2 regions of the Devosia sp. T2-14 genome follow, and region 2 is predicted to be linked to the other one. Evidence: predicted binding sites of a transcription regulator. Region 2 holds the regulator's gene; the other holds the start of a gene.
What was found. The regulator LexA, encoded in region 2, represses DNA repair genes until DNA is damaged. The targets are predictions, from matches to a motif close to TGTTCNNNNTGTGTTCNG.
Positions count from the first base shown of each region.

Region 1: ACZ5WT_RS10570 (PA0069 family radical SAM protein) is a predicted target of LexA. The motif match lies at 1,969-1,986, and genes of this name have one in related genera.

Region 1 is NZ_AP027921.1:2,143,630-2,151,279, reverse strand. Features, by position in the region: gene moaB (molybdenum cofactor biosynthesis protein B) at 1-71, shown strand, start outside; gene ACZ5WT_RS10575 (MDR family MFS transporter) at 140-1,633, opposite strand; gene ACZ5WT_RS10570 (PA0069 family radical SAM protein) at 2,059-3,207, shown strand; gene ACZ5WT_RS10565 (hypothetical protein) at 3,223-3,807, opposite strand; gene ACZ5WT_RS10560 (DUF4180 domain-containing protein) at 3,891-4,244, shown strand; gene ACZ5WT_RS10555 (ribonuclease HII) at 4,291-4,941, shown strand; gene ACZ5WT_RS10550 (hypothetical protein) at 5,013-5,792, shown strand; gene ACZ5WT_RS10545 (DNA methyltransferase) at 5,888-7,021, shown strand; gene ACZ5WT_RS10540 (GFA family protein) at 7,140-7,650, shown strand, end outside.
Region 2 is NZ_AP027921.1:3,347,011-3,354,660, forward strand. Features, by position in the region: gene ACZ5WT_RS16435 (anthranilate synthase component II) at 1-494, shown strand, start outside; gene trpD (anthranilate phosphoribosyltransferase) at 491-1,510, shown strand; gene trpC (indole-3-glycerol phosphate synthase TrpC) at 1,507-2,322, shown strand; gene moaC (cyclic pyranopterin monophosphate synthase MoaC) at 2,322-2,798, shown strand; gene ACZ5WT_RS16455 (molybdopterin molybdotransferase MoeA) at 2,795-3,997, shown strand; gene lexA (transcriptional repressor LexA) at 4,111-4,824, shown strand; gene ACZ5WT_RS16465 (cold-shock protein) at 5,437-5,649, shown strand; gene ACZ5WT_RS16470 (IlvD/Edd family dehydratase) at 5,839-7,644, opposite strand.

The DNA.
Region 1 (7,650 bases), 1.2 Mb from region 2:
CCCACCAGCTCGACTACCGGCACAAGCCCTGCAACTTCGTCGAACTGATGCCGCGGCTGAGCGAGCGCTGAGGCATTCGACCCATCCAATCAAAAACGGCGCCCCTTGCGGAGCGCCGTATTTTCCATTCACGTAAGCCTTAGTGCCCGTGCGCCATGTCGCCACCATCCCCTTCGGGGCGGCGGATCATGAAGGCAGCCACCACTGCAAACAGCGAGATGATAGCGCCAACGAGGAAGGCAGCGCGGATGCCGCCAGCCAGAGCCTCGACCGGGTCAAGACCTTCAGTGGCCAGCGCGGCGGTGCGGATCGTCATCAGGGCGATGAAGAGCGCAATGCCAGCCGCACCCGCCAGCTGCTGGGCCGAACCCAGGACAGCCGAAGCGTGGGAGTAGAGATCCTTGCGCACCGAGCCCATCGACGAGGTGAAGACCGGCGTAAAGACTAGCGCCAGACCGATGCTCAGCACGATATGGCCAGCCATCAGCGCCCAGACCGAGGTATCCTGACCGACAGTGGTCAGGGCCCACAGCACGATGGAGACCAAGACAGTGCCCGGCACGGCCAGAACGGTCGGACCAACGCGATCGAGCAGGCGACCCACAAACGGACCCATCAGGCCCATGATCAGGCCACCCGGCAGCAGCAGCAGGCCGGTCTGCAGCGTATCAAGGCCCACCACCTTCTGCGTATAGATCGGCAGCAGGATAACGGTACCGAACAGGGCCATCATGGCGATCAGCATCAGGCTGACCGACACGGTGTAGTTGCGGGACTGGAACACACGCAAGTCGAGCAGCGCCTTGTCGTCGCGCTGCAGGCCGATCTGACGCCAGACGAAGGCGATCATGGCGACGACGCCGACGACAATCGGAGCCCAGACGGGAATGGCACTCGGCTCGCCCACATGGGCAAAGCTTTCGCCAAAGCTGGACAGGCCATAGATCAGGCCACCAAAGGCCAGGGCCGAAAGGATCACCGAGAGCACGTCAAGCGGCGCATAACGGGGCGTCGAAACGTTCTGGATCTTGCGCCAGCCCAGCACCAGCGCACCGATGGCAATCGGCAGCACGAGCAGGAACATCCAGCGCCAGTCGAGATGGGCCAGAATGAAGCCACCGATGGTCGGGCCAATGGCTGGAGCCACTGACATGACGATGGAGATATTGCCCATGGTCTTGCCGCGCGCCTGCGGCGGCACAAGCGTCATCACGGTGGTCATCAGCAGCGGCATCATGATGGCGGTGCCGACGGCCTGCACGACGCGGCCGACGATCAGCAGCTCAATGCCCGGCGCCACGGCGCAGAGCAGCGTGCCGGCGGTGAAGATCGACATCGCCAGCAGGAAGATCGGCCGCGTGTTGAGACGCTGCAGCAGGAAGCCGGTGATCGGGATGACCACGGCCATGGTCAGCAGGAATGCGGTGGTCAACCACTGCGCCACGCTGGCGGCAACGTTGAGGTCGGTCATCAGATGGGGGATGGCGACGCTCATGATGGTTTCGTTGAGAAACACCACGAAAGTGGACACCAGCAGCAGCGCGATCACGAGCTTGTTGCGGGCGGCGTCAGTCTGGCTGATCGGCGGAGGGCCGGCCAGATCGGTGTCGAAGGTCGTCGTTTCGGTACTCATGGTAAGGCCTCGAACCCTGAATTGCTTTGTCACTGGGACGACGGGCGGCGTCGCTTGGTTTCGACGTCACCCTTGAAAAGATTTGCGCGACAACCTGTGTCAGCAGCGATTGGTTAAGCTCAACCTTAAGTTATTAACCCGACGCGGCGCGGTCAATACTAAATAATAGACTTAAGCATTAGGCGTGCGTAATGCGCGCGCCAAAGGTCGGCTGGTTTAGGCCCGGAACAGAACCGCGTCCACCCACACAATCGCAATTCTGACCTGCAAATTCGCTTCGCGGCCCCTTCCCGCGCGCCGCCTGCCGCCCCATATATGGCACAGGCAAATATTAACGTTCTTGTTTCGTTCTCATTTCGCTGCTACATCTTCCTATGCCTTTCCCGTCACGATTCGACGGCAGGCCGTCCGGCAGGAGATGTATCATGGCCCTCTATCAGGCCCCCTCTTTCGAAGCCCTGGAAAAGCTGAGCCGCAGCCGCGACGCCGATCTCGCGCGGCGCGAACTGCTTGAGCCCAACCGTATCCGCGGCCGCGGCGCGCAGTCCAATCACACCGGGCGGTTCGAAAAGCAGGTGCGCGAGGGCTTCGACGATGGCTGGTCGACGGTCGAGCCGATGCCGATCTTCGAAACGATCGAGCATGTCGAACGCGCCAAGACCATCATCACCAGCAATGACAGCCCCGATATCGGTTTCGAGCGCTCGATCAACGCCTATCGCGGCTGCGAGCACGGCTGCTCCTACTGCTTTGCCCGGCCCACCCATGCCTTTCTCGGCCATTCGGCAGGGATCGAGTTCGAGCGCGACATCTATGTGAAGGTCAATGCGGTGGAAGCGCTGCGGGCGGAACTCGCGGCCAAGAGCTATCGCGTAAAACCCATCGCCATGGGAACCAATACCGACCCCTACCAGCCGGCCGAGCGCAAGCACAAGCTGACGCGCGGCATACTCGAAGTGATGCTGGAGACCCGTCATCCGGTGATGATCACCACCAAATCGGCACTGATCCTGCGCGATCTCGATCTGCTGGGCGAGCTGGCCAAGCTGGGCCTGGTCAAGGTTGCGATTTCGATGACCTCGATGGACCACAAGCTGAGCCGCCGCATGGAGCCGCGCGCCTCGTCCCCTGCCCGCCGCCTTGAAGCCATCCGGGCGCTGAGCGAAGCAGGCGTGCCGGTGGCGGTGTTTGCCTCCCCGATGATTCCCGCGATCAACGACATGGAGCTCGAGCGCATTCTCGATGCGGCCAAGGCCCAGGGCGCAATAAGCGCCTCGATGATCCTGCTGCGCCTGCCCGGCGAAGTGCGCGACGTATTCCGTGAGTGGCTGCTGCGCCATTTCCCCGACCGGGTGCGCCATGTGCTCTCGCTGGTGCGCGATACGCGCGGCGGGAAAGATTATGACTCGCGCTGGGGCGTCCGCATGACGGGCGAAGGCCCTTATGCGACCCTGCTGCGCCAGCGTTTCGACAAGGCCCGCGAGCGCTACGGGCTCGAGGTCAAGCTACCGGGCCTGCGCAATGACCTGTTCGTCGCGCCCAAGCTCGAAACCAAGCAGATGAGTTTGTTCTAGCCGGGCGGCCCGTCTCTAGTATTGAGCCACCTTGCGGGCATAGGCGGCCATGAAGTCGATCGAGGCGCTGACGCCGCGCATCGAAAGCCAGACTGGCCTGGTCTCTCCGCCGGTTACCGGAACGGTGATCATGGCCCCATTGCGCTTCATCATCTTGTCGAGCAGGGCTTGCTTGCGCGCGGGATCGACGACGAAGAAGCGGTTGGCCGTTTCGTAGCGGATTTCGAGATCGGCGGTGAAGTCAAACTGCTCCGCAGCCTCTCCGCCAAAGGCGATGATCATGGGCCGGCTGGTATCGATCGCGATGCCGTCAGCCGCCACCGTCACTGCCACGTCACGCTCGCCGTTTAGGCGGTTGTGAAAAATCGTGATCTTGTAGGCCGGCAGGCCCGCACGATTGAGAAGCTGGCTGCCGGTGCTGGCGAAGCAGGAGAAGCCATAATAATCGGTCGCATCGTCGTCGATCGCATCGGGGCATGCTGCCAGCCAGTCGCGATTGTATTCCCGCCACTCCCCGTTCGCATGATGAAAGGGCTCAGCGGCGAGCGGCAGCGCACTTCCAAGAAGTGCAAATAGCGCGAAGCCGTTCCTGGCAATCATTGGACTTTCTCATTGCTGGCGCGCCCCGACAAACTATAGCAAAATGATTGGCCCGATACAGATTGAATAACGGAGACATCGCCATGAATATTTCGGAACACAACGGGCTGATTATCTACGAGCTGGACGCCAAGGGCGGGCTGCTGGGCAGCGACATCACCGCCCCCGACATTATCGGGGAAGCCTATCAAGCAAATCCCGACATCATCGCCGTACCGCTGTCCCGGCTCGCCCCTGGCTTTCTCGAATTGCGCACCGGCATTGCGGGCGAGGTGTTCCAGAAGATGGAGCAGTATGGCCAGCGCATCGCCATCCTCGGCAATATTGCCGCCCAGGCGGCAGCCAGCAAGGCGCTGCACGATTTCGTCTACGAGACCAACCGGCGCGGTCACCACCTGTTCGTTCCCGACCGGGCAGCGTTGCTGGCGCGGCTGTGAACGCGGATAGCGTTGACTTGGCTCGCCCGAAGCCGATGCTGGCGGCATGCTGTTCGATTCGACGCTCCAGACCGATCCCGACTATTCCCATGAGCTCGCGCTAAAGGCGCGTGGCGCGCGCGTCGTCGCCGGCGTCGATGAGGCCGGGCGCGGACCGCTTGCCGGTCCAGTGGTGGTTTCGGCTGTGGTGCTGGATCCGCTGGCCATTCCCGAAGGGCTCAACGACTCCAAGAAACTGAGCGAAGAGCAACGCGAAGCCCTGTTCGAGCAGGTCGTCGCTTCGGCGCTGGCCGTCTCCGTCGTCGTGGCCCCACCATCGATCATATTGGCCCGGAACATTCGCGGGGCTACCCTTTGGGGCATGGCGCAGGCCGCGTCGAGCCTCGCCCTGCGGCCCGACCGCGTGCTGATCGATGGCCGCGACGTGCCGATGGGCCTGCCCTGCGAGGGCCTGGCCCTGATCGGCGGCGACGGGCGCAGCGTTTCTATCGCTGCAGCCTCCATCGTGGCCAAGGTCACGCGCGACCGCATGTGCCGCATCATGGATGGCGACGCGCCCCATTTCGGCTTTGCCGGTCACAAGGGCTATTCCACCGCCCGGCACATGCAGGCCCTGATCGATCACGGCCCCTGCCGACACCACCGCGAGGAATTTGCCCCGGTCGCAGCAGCCCGCCAGAAACTCGCCATCGCCTAGGCTGCTTCCCTTTTGTTTCCGGCCATTCTACCAAAGTGAGAATGCCCCGGGACAAGGCTGGGAATGCTGCCATGGTTCGTCGCGTACCGCTCTTCCTGTTGCTGTTGTCGCTCGCCACGCCTGCCGTTGCGGCCGACCTGACGCCCAATAGCGGGCCGATGCAGTTTTCCGCCCAATTGCTGGATGGGGGTATCCAGATTGGCCAGTTCAGTGCCGATGCCGTCCTGGCGGAGGGCAACTTCACGGGCATCATGTCGGCAACAGTCGGCGGCGTCACGCTCCAGGGCGAGTTGATCTCCAGCCGTAGCTATCTCGAAAACGGCACCTGCCTGCTCTATGCCGAATCCGGCCGCAACCGGCTGCTGCTGCGCGGCCCATGCGACGACAGCCAGTTCGGTGGACAGCAAGGAAGCTTTGAAGGGTTCTTCGAAGGCGTTGGCTCCGTGCGCGGCGGCATGGTTGGGACAATCGCCGCAGAGGGGGCGCCAGCCTCCGTTCAGCTTGTCGAGGCGATAGGCGTGCCGGCCGGCACGCTCACCTGCTTCTGGTACGAGCACCACCGCGCCACCAGCAATCACGAGATCAACGAATACCTGACGGCCATCAGCATGATGATCGTGCTCAGGCTGCACGAGGATGGGCGATATGAAACGGGGGCGAGCGCGGGCACCTACCGGTTGATCGGCGACAAGGTATTGCTCGATGGAGGAATGTTTTCAGGCGCCATGGGCACCCTGCGGCCCGACCGTTCGGGCGCTGCTGCAGTGGTGTTTCTGCGCGAGGAAAACCGCGACCGAACAGGCGCGGGTCTCATTGATCCCGACACCACCCACTGCACCCAGCAGGACTAGGCCGCGCTCTTAACCTCCCGCTAACCCCTTACAAACGCTCCATTAACCCTGTCGCGCTATAACCGTCTCGTTAGTACTGCGTTAGGGTTAAGTAGATGTTGCGTACCGCGCGTACGGCCGTCATGGCCGATGTGGTAGAGGCCCAGCGCCTCCCGATCGATACCATTCTTGAGGGCGATTGCATCGACCACATGAATGCCTTGCCGGCCGGCTCGGTCGATCTCGTTTTTGCGGACCCGCCGTATAACCTGCAGCTTGAACAGAGCCTCACCCGCCCTGACCAGAGCAGGGTCGACGCGGTCACCGACGAATGGGACAAGTTCGAGAGCTTTGCTCATTACGACACGTTCACCCGTGCCTGGCTGAAAGCCGCGCGGCGTGTGCTCAAGCCCGATGGGGCCCTCTGGGTCATCGGCAGCTATCACAATATATTCCGCGTCGGCACGGCCCTGCAGGACCTCGACTACTGGATGCTCAACGACATCGTTTGGCGCAAGGCCAACCCGATGCCGAATTTCCGTGGCACGCGCTTCACCAATGCGCATGAAACGTTGATCTGGGCCGCCAAGAGCCAGAAAAGCCGCGTGACCTTCAACTATGAAGCCATGAAGCTGGCCAATGACGATACGCAGATGCGTAGCGATTGGCTGTTCCCCATCTGCACCGGTGCCGAACGCCTCAAGGACGAGGACGACGGCAAGGTTCATCCGACCCAGAAGCCCGAAGCACTGCTGTTCCGCATTCTCAATGCGACGACCAAGCCAGGCGATATCGTGCTCGACCCCTTCTTCGGCACCGGCACGACGGGCGCCGTCGCGCGCAAGCTCGGCCGCCACTTCATCGGCATCGAGCGCGAGCAGCCCTATATCGAGGCGGCCCGCCAGCGCATCGCAAGCATTCGCCCCGGCGTATTCGAGGCGCTGCAGTCGGTGACGCCCAAGCGCAAGGAAACCCGCATTCCGTTCGGATCGCTGGTCGAACAGGGACTTATTGAGCCAGGCACGCAACTCTTTGACCCGGCACGACGTTATTCCGCCATGGTTCGTGCAGACGGCTCGCTCGTCTCAGGCACTCACCAGGGCTCCATCCACAAGGTGGGCGCCTTGGTTCAGGGCGCCGAGTCATGCAACGGGTGGACCTTCTGGCACCACGAGCAGAACGGTCGGGTTGCGCCGATTGATGATCTCCGCGCCGACGTTCGACAAAAACTTGATTTGCTTTCTGCCTGATCCTGACCTCCAATCTCGTCTCAGGCTCTACTCACTGGCCGCCGGTTTGCCCCGGCGGCCTTTTTGTTTGCAGGCCATTTGTGCAAAATGGCCTCGACCAATCTCTGAAGGAGCCCGCATGGCTGAGGCCCAGACGCTGAGTTGCACCTGCGGACAGGTGCAGCTGACCACTAGGAAGTCCCCGATCATCGTCACCGAATGCCACTGCGACTCCTGCCGTTCGGCCGGGGCGGTTCTGCAAACGCTGCCGGGCGCCACCTCGGTGCTGGACGCCAACGGTGGCACGCCCTTCGTGCTCTATCGCAAGGATCGCATCGGCTTCCCCAAGGGCCGTGACCTGCTCGCTGAATACCGGCTTTCCCCCGATGCCCCGACACGGCGCGTGGTCGCCAGTTGCTGCAACACCGCCCTGTTCCTCGAATTCGAGCATGGCCACTGGCTCAGTATTTATGGGCACCTCTGGCCCCAGGGCACAATGCCGGAAATCGAAGTCCGCACCATGACCGGCGACCGCACCGGCGGCCCGGCCCTGGGCTCCGAAATTCTCAGCGGCAAGCTCGCCACGGCCGGCTTTTATGCCCGCCTGCTCGGCGCCTGGATCGCCATGGGCTTCAAGCAGCCCAAGATCA
Region 2 (7,650 bases):
TCACGCTCGATGAAATCGCCGCCATGGCGCCCGAAGCCATCGTGCTGTCGCCGGGCCCCTGCACGCCTAACGAGGCCGGCATCTGCCTCGCGCTGATCGAGCGCTTCAAAGGCGAAATCCCGATCCTTGGCGTGTGCCTCGGCCATCAGGCCATCGGACAGGCCTTGGGCGGCGAAGTGATCCGCGCACCGCATCTGGTGCATGGCAAGACCAGCAAGATCCACCATACCGGCAAGGGTGTGTTCCGCGGCCTCAACAACGACTTTGAGGCGACGCGCTATCACTCGCTGATTGTGCGGCAGGAAAACCTTCCCGACGCGCTCGAAGTGACGGCAACCACCGATGATGGCCTGATCATGGGCATGCAGCACGTGTCGCTGCCGATCCACGGCGTGCAGTTCCATCCCGAGAGCATCGCCTCGGAAAACGGCCATGCGCTGCTGCAGAACTTCCTCAACCTGGCCCGCGACTTCAACCAGAAGCGAGCCGCGTGATGGATATCAAGCAAGCCCTCCACAAGATCGCCGACGGCAAGGACCTCACCGGTGAGGAAATGCGCAGCGTCATGCGCATCATCATGTCCGGCGAGGCTACTGCCAGCCAGATCGGCGCCTTCCTGATGGGGATGCGCGTCAAAGGCGAGAGCGTTGGCGAAATCGCCGCCGCCGTGTCGATCATGCGCGAGCAGATGATTACCGTTGAAGCGCCTGAAAACGCCGTCGATATCGTCGGTACCGGTGGTGATGGCGTCGGCAGCCTTAATATCTCCACGGCAACCGCTCTGGTCGTTGCCTCGGGTGGCGTGCCGGTGGCCAAGCATGGCAACAAGGCCCTGTCGTCCAAGTCCGGCTCGTCGCAGGCTCTCGAAGCGCTGGGCGTCAAGCTCGACCTGACCCCGCAGGAAATCGCCCGCACCATTTCGCTGGCCGGCATCGGCTTCATGTTTGCGCCCAGCCATCACCCGGCCATGCGCCATGTGGGCCCGGCACGCGCCGAACTCGGTGTGCGCACCCTGTTCAACCTGCTTGGACCGCAATCAAATCCTGCGGGCGTTCGCCGCTATCTGCTTGGGGTCTATTCCCCACAATGGGTGGAACCGGTCGCAGCAGCACTGCTCGCCAACCGCGCCATCAAGGCGTGGGTGGTGCATTCGAGCGAGGGCCTGGACGAGCTTTCGACGTCCGGTCCCAATTTCGTGGCGCAGATCGCTGGCGGTGACCTGCGCAGCTTCGAACTGCATCCCGAACAGGTCGGCCTGCGCTTGACCGATCCTAAGGACCTGCTCGGCGGAGAGCCGGCAGAAAACGCCGCCGCCATCCACGCGCTGCTCGACGGTGAGCCCAGCGCCTATCGCGACACCGTGGTGCTCAATGCGGGCGCCGCCCTGCTTGTCGCCGACAAGGTTGCCACAATCGAGGACGGCATCGCCATGGCCGCCGGCCTCATCGACAGCGGCAAATCCAAAGCAACACTCGCCCGCCTCGTGGCGGTATCGAACGGACGAGAATAATGACCGATATCCTCAAGCAGATCGAATCCTACAAGCGCGAGGAAATCGCCGCCGCAAAGGCCATGCGCCCGTGGGCCGAGGTGGTGGCTGAGGCCCATGACCAGCCCGCGCCGCGCGGTTTCATTAGGGCGATCGAGGCCAAGCGCACGCAAGGGCACTATGCCCTGATCGCCGAAGTCAAAAAGGCCAGCCCCTCCAAGGGGCTGATCCGCCCGGACTTCAACCCGGCCGAAATCGCCCGCAGCTACGAAACCGCCGGCGCTGCCTGCCTCTCCGTGCTGACCGACCGCCCGAGCTTTCAGGGCTCGCCGAGCTATTTGATCGAGGCACGCGCCGCCACTCAGTTGCCGGTGCTGCGCAAGGACTTCCTGTTCGAAACCTATCAGGTCGCCGAGGCCCGCGCCTGGGGCGCCGACTGCATCCTGATCATCCTGGCAGCCGTCGATGACGACGCGGCGCGTTATCTGCTCGATGCCGCCCACGAATGGGGCATGGACGCCCTAGTGGAAGTGCACGACCAGCTCGAGCTTGATCGTGCGCTCGGGCTCGACGCCAAGTTCATCGGCATCAACAATCGCAACCTGCGCACGTTCGAAACGACGCTGCAGACCTCGGTCAACCTGGCTGCCGGCGTTCCCAAGGGCACGCTTCTGGTCAGCGAAAGCGGCATCTCGACCCATGATGACGTCCTGAAGCTTGATCGCGAGTCCGGCATTGGCACATTCCTCGTCGGCGAAAGCCTGATGCGCCAGCATGACGTGGTGGCGGCAACCCGCGCGCTGCTGATGGGTGCGCCGCAGGCGGCACTCTGATGACCGGGGGCCTTACGCACCTCAATTCCAGGGGCGAGGCCCATATCGTCGATATTGGCGACAAGGCGGTAACGCGCCGCCGCGCCGTGGCCCAGGCCCGCATCGTCGCCCTCCCCGAGACCGTCGCCACCATCATGGCCGGCGGCCTCAAAAAAGGCGACGCGCTTGCCGTGGCGCGGGTTGCCGGCATCATGGCCGCCAAGAAGACCTCGGATCTTATTCCGCTCTGCCACCCAATTCCGCTGACCAAGGTGAGCGTCGAGATTGCGCAGGATGGCGAAAATGCCATCCTCATCCACGCCACGGCCGAGACCACTGGCCAGACCGGCGTTGAAATGGAAGCGCTGCTGGCGGCATCCACATCGGCGCTGACGCTCTTTGATATGGCCAAGGCGATCGACCGGGCCATGACCGTGACCGACATCTGCGTGCTGGAGAAATCCGGCGGCAAATCAGGCGATTTCACCCGGACATGAGCCTGCTTCCTGTCGACGACGCCATTGCCGCCATCCTCAAACGCGTGCCCGCGCCGCAGGGCGAAACCGTGCCGCTGCAGGAGGCAGCCGGCCGGGTGCTGTTCGCCCCGATCATTGCCACGCACGACCAGCCCCCGTTCAACGCAAGCGCCATGGACGGCTACGCCCTCCGCGCCGCCGATATCGTGGACGGCCACAACCTGTCTGTTATCGGCACCTCGCAGGCCGGAGCGGGCTTTGCGGGGACTGTGGGCCCGGGCGAGGCCGTGCGTATCTTCACCGGCGCGCCGGTGCCCGAGGGCGCAGACACCGTCATCATGCAGGAAGAGGCCGTCGTGAACGGCTCCATGGTCCGCTTCACCGTCCCTGCCCGCCGCGGCCACAGTGTGCGTCCGCGCGGCAACGACTTTGCCACCGGTCAGCCTCTGGTGGCACCCGGCGCACGCCTCGGCCCCATGCACCTCGCCGTCGCCGCAGCGGCCAATATGGGTGAACTGAGCGTCGCGAAACGTCCACGCATCGCCCTGCTGGCGACTGGCGATGAGCTAGTTCTGCCCGGCGCCGAGCTTGGTCCCGACCAGATCGTGGCCTCCAACAGCTTTGGGCTGGCGCCCCTGCTGGCGCCCTACGCCGAAACGGTTTCTGACCATGGCATCGCCCGCGACGACCGCTCGGCGCTACGAAGCAAGCTCGTCGAGATCTTCGCCGGCGAACCCGACATTCTGGTCACCACAGGCGGCGCCAGCGTCGGGGACCACGATATCGTGCAGGAAATCCTGCTCGAACTGGGCGTTACCCTCGACTTCTGGCGCATCAACATGCGCCCCGGAAAACCGCTGATGTTCGGCATGCGCGGCAAGACGCTGATCTTCGGACTGCCCGGCAACCCGGTCTCGGCTATGGTGACGGCGCTGGTGTTCATCCGCCCGGCCCTGCGAAAGTGGCTCGGTTATGCCGAACCGACGCGCTGGCACCTGCCCCTGGCGTCTGCCACGCCACCGAATACTGCGCGGCGCCACTTCATGCGCGCCCGCCTCGTTCACACGACGACGGGCCCGGTGCTGGAGCCCATCAGCCAGACCGACAGCGGCCACACGTCCTCGCTCGCCGCGGCCGACATGCTAATCATCCAGCCTGAGAACGATCCCGGCCAGCCCGCCGGCACCATCGTTGAGGCCATGCCGATCGACGACTTCTGACGCCCAGCTCGAAGTCGCAGCGCGAATACTTCATTTTCGTGGGATATTGCGGAACATAACTGGAACACGTATAGTCGTTCTGTCTATGTTCCGATTCTCTCATCGAGGGGCCCATGCTCACGCGCAAACAACACGAGCTGCTGATGTTCATCCATGAAAGGATGAAAGAAAGCGGGATTCCGCCGTCCTTCGATGAAATGAAAGACGCGCTCGATCTTGCGTCGAAATCGGGCATCCACCGGTTGATCACAGCGCTGGAAGAGCGCGGCTTCATCCGCCGCCTGCCCAACAGGGCGCGCGCGCTTGAAGTGGTCAAGCTGCCCGACTCCATGAACCCCTCGCTCGGAGGCCGCCGCGCCCGGTTCGAGCCATCGGTCATCGAAGGGAACCTGGGCAAGGTCGCGACGCCCCCCTCGCGCGTCACCGCCGCCGAAGATTATGCCCGGCCGGTGTCGATCCCGGTCATGGGCCGCATCGCTGCCGGTACGCCCATTGAAGCCATTCAGAACCACTCCCACACCATCATGGTTCCACCCGAAATGCTGGGTGCAGGCGAGCACTATGCACTCGAAGTGCGTGGCGACTCGATGATCGAGGCCGGGATCTTTGACGGTGACACCGTGCTCATCAAGAAGCAGGACGCAGCCAGCACCGGCGAGATTATCGTTGCTCTTGTAGACGATGAAGAAGCCACCCTTAAGCGCCTGCGCCGCAAGGGTAATACTGTGGCACTTGAAGCCGCAAACCCGGCCTACGAAACCCGGATCTTCCCGCCCGACCGCGTCAAGGTGCAGGGCCGTCTCGTCGGCCTGCTGCGCAAATACTGAGCCGCTTTTGATCTCGCGGTTGAGCTGCTGCTCGTCCGCCACCTCTTTCAGCTGGTAATGCCGTGAAGCCTCGACCGTTTTAGGACGGAACGAGGCTTTGGCGTTTCCTCCGCATGGCTGATCAGTTACCCGGGCCGTCGAGTGGCTCTGGCTGGGCAAGAGGCCATGCTCGGTCACTGAAATGACACCACCGCGAAACTGCGATCGCCAATCCAGCCAGAATTAGGCGTTCGCTTGAAGCACTCGCGGCCGTCCACCGGCGGTGGTCTACGGCGCTCAACCTTCAGGCAGCGTTGTTTGGGGTCGCTTCGGCGATTTCAACTGTGTCCACTACCGTTTCGTGGGTTCTCGCCGCAGACCAGCGCGAAACAATCACATCGCCGAATTTACTTGCGCCAGCAATTTGTTCTCCTGCCCAGGTCTGCGCGAGACCTTGCGGTCGACGGCGTTCCGTGCAATAAAGCGGCATACGTTTTCAGCCTAAGTCGGCTGCTGATGCCGGTACGCCGGACCTTGGCTTCCTTCTCTATCATGCGAACGTTACCTCTCATTGGCATGTTGCCACCGAGAAACTGGCTCGTTCGCTGATGCTACGAGCAAAAGGAAACTACTATGGCCCTGATCACCGGCACCGTTAAGTTCTTCAACACCACCAAGGGCTTCGGCTTCATCTCGCCCGAAAACGGCGGCAAGGATGCCTTCGTCCACATCTCCGCCGTTCAGCGTTCGGGCCTCCAGGGCCTCTACGAGAACGACAAGGTGACCTACGAGCTCGAGACCGGCCGTGACGGCAAGGAATCGGCAACCAACCTGACCCTGCTCTAGTAGCATCAGGCTGTATGCAGCGAGCGCGCTTCGGTGCTGCTCGCGAGAGACCACCGTGCTTCTGGCGCGGTGGTTTTTTTTGTTTTGGCGTGTCGCTCGCGTTGTTCCCGCGAAGCGGCGACGCCGCACAAACAAAAAGGCCCGCACGTAAGCGGGCCTCTGTTATGCGGGAACTAAGCTGCCAGGCGACTAGTGGTTGTCGCGCGGAAGACCTTCTGTCTGGGCGATGCGCTGGTACTTCTCGGCGGGCCGCAGGATCGCGCCCTCGCCGAGCTGGGTGACGAGCCCGCGCTGGATTTCCTGCCATGGCGTCTGGTGCTTGGGGTATTTGTACCCGCCAGCAGCCTCAAGCGCGACACGGCGCTGCGCGATCTCTTCATCGCTGATCAGGATATTTGCCTGGCCCTTGTTGAGGTCGATGCGCACCCGGTCCCCGGTCTTGAGGATGGCGAGATTGCCGCCCGCCGCCGCCTCGGGCGAGGCGTTGAGAATGGACGGTGAACCCGAGGTGCCCGACTGCCGGCCATCGCCGATGCAAGCCAGCGAGCTGATGCCCTTCTTGATGAGATAGGCAGGCGGCCGCATGTTCACCACTTCCGCGGCCCCCGGATAACCAATTGGCCCGGCGCCGCGCATGAACAGCAGTGTGTGCTCATCGATCTCCAGCGAAGGGTCGTCGATCCGGTGGTGATAGTCCTCAGGACCATCGAACACCACCGCCTTGCCTTCGAACATGCCCGGATGTACCGGGTCCTTGAGGTAGCGGTCGCGGAACTCGCTGGAAATCACCGATGTCTTCATGATGGCGTTGTCGAACAGATTGCCACGCAGCACGAGGAACCCTGCCTCGGCCTTGAGCGGATTGTCGAAGTGCCGGATCACCCGGTCATCCTGGATGACAGTGTTGCGGCAGTTTTCACCCATCGACTTGCCGTTGACGGTGGGCGCATTCTCGCGGATCAGGCCCTGCCCCATCAGCTCGTTGACCACCGCGGGCACGCCGCCGGCATGATAGTAGTCTTCGCCGAGATACTCACCGGCCGGCTGCAGGTTGACCAGCAGCGGCACCTTGTGGCCGTGCTCCTGCCATTCATCGATATCGAGGTCGACACCGATGTGACGCGCGATGGCGTTGATATGGATCGGCGCATTGGTCGAGCCGCCAATGGCGGAATTGACCGTGATCGCGTTGATGAAGTTGTCCTTGGTCAGGATGTCGGACGGCTTGAGGTCCTCATGCACCATGTCGACAATCCGCTTGCCGGTGCGATAGGCCATTTCCTGGCGATCGCGGTAAGGCGCAGGGATGGCCGCCGAACCCGGCAGCTGCATGCCCAGCGCTTCGGCCAGCGAGTTCATGGTCGTTGCCGTACCCATGGTATTGCAAAACCCGGTCGAGGGCGCAGACGACGCCACCAGCTCGATGAACTGGGCATAGTCGATCTCGCCGGCGGCCATCATCTGACGGGCCTTCCAGATAATCGTGCCGGACCCGGTGCGCTCGCCCTTGTGCCAGCCATTGAGCATCGGCCCGACCGACAGCGCGATGGCGGGGATATTGACCGTTGCCGCGCCCATCAGCATGGCAGGCGTGGTCTTGTCGCAACCGATCGTCAGCACCACGCCATCCAGCGGATAGCCATAAAGCACTTCCACCAGGCCGAGATAGGCCAGGTTCCGGTCGAGCCCCGCAGTCGGGCGCTTGCCGGTTTCCTGGATCGGGTGAACGGGAAACTCGATGGCAATGCCACCCGCCTCGCGAATGCCCTCGCGCACGCGCTCGGCCAGCACGATGTGGTGGCGGTTGCACGGGCTGAGATCGGAGCCCGTCTGCGCGATGCCGATGATCGGCTTGTTGGACTGCAGCTCTTCGCGCGACACGCCAAAGTTCATGTAACGCTCGAGATAGAGCGCCGTCATGTCTGGATTGTCGGGATTATCGAACCAGGCGCGGGAACGCAGTTTCTTGGGCGCCTCGCCGTTTCCTGCAGTCATTTCGTT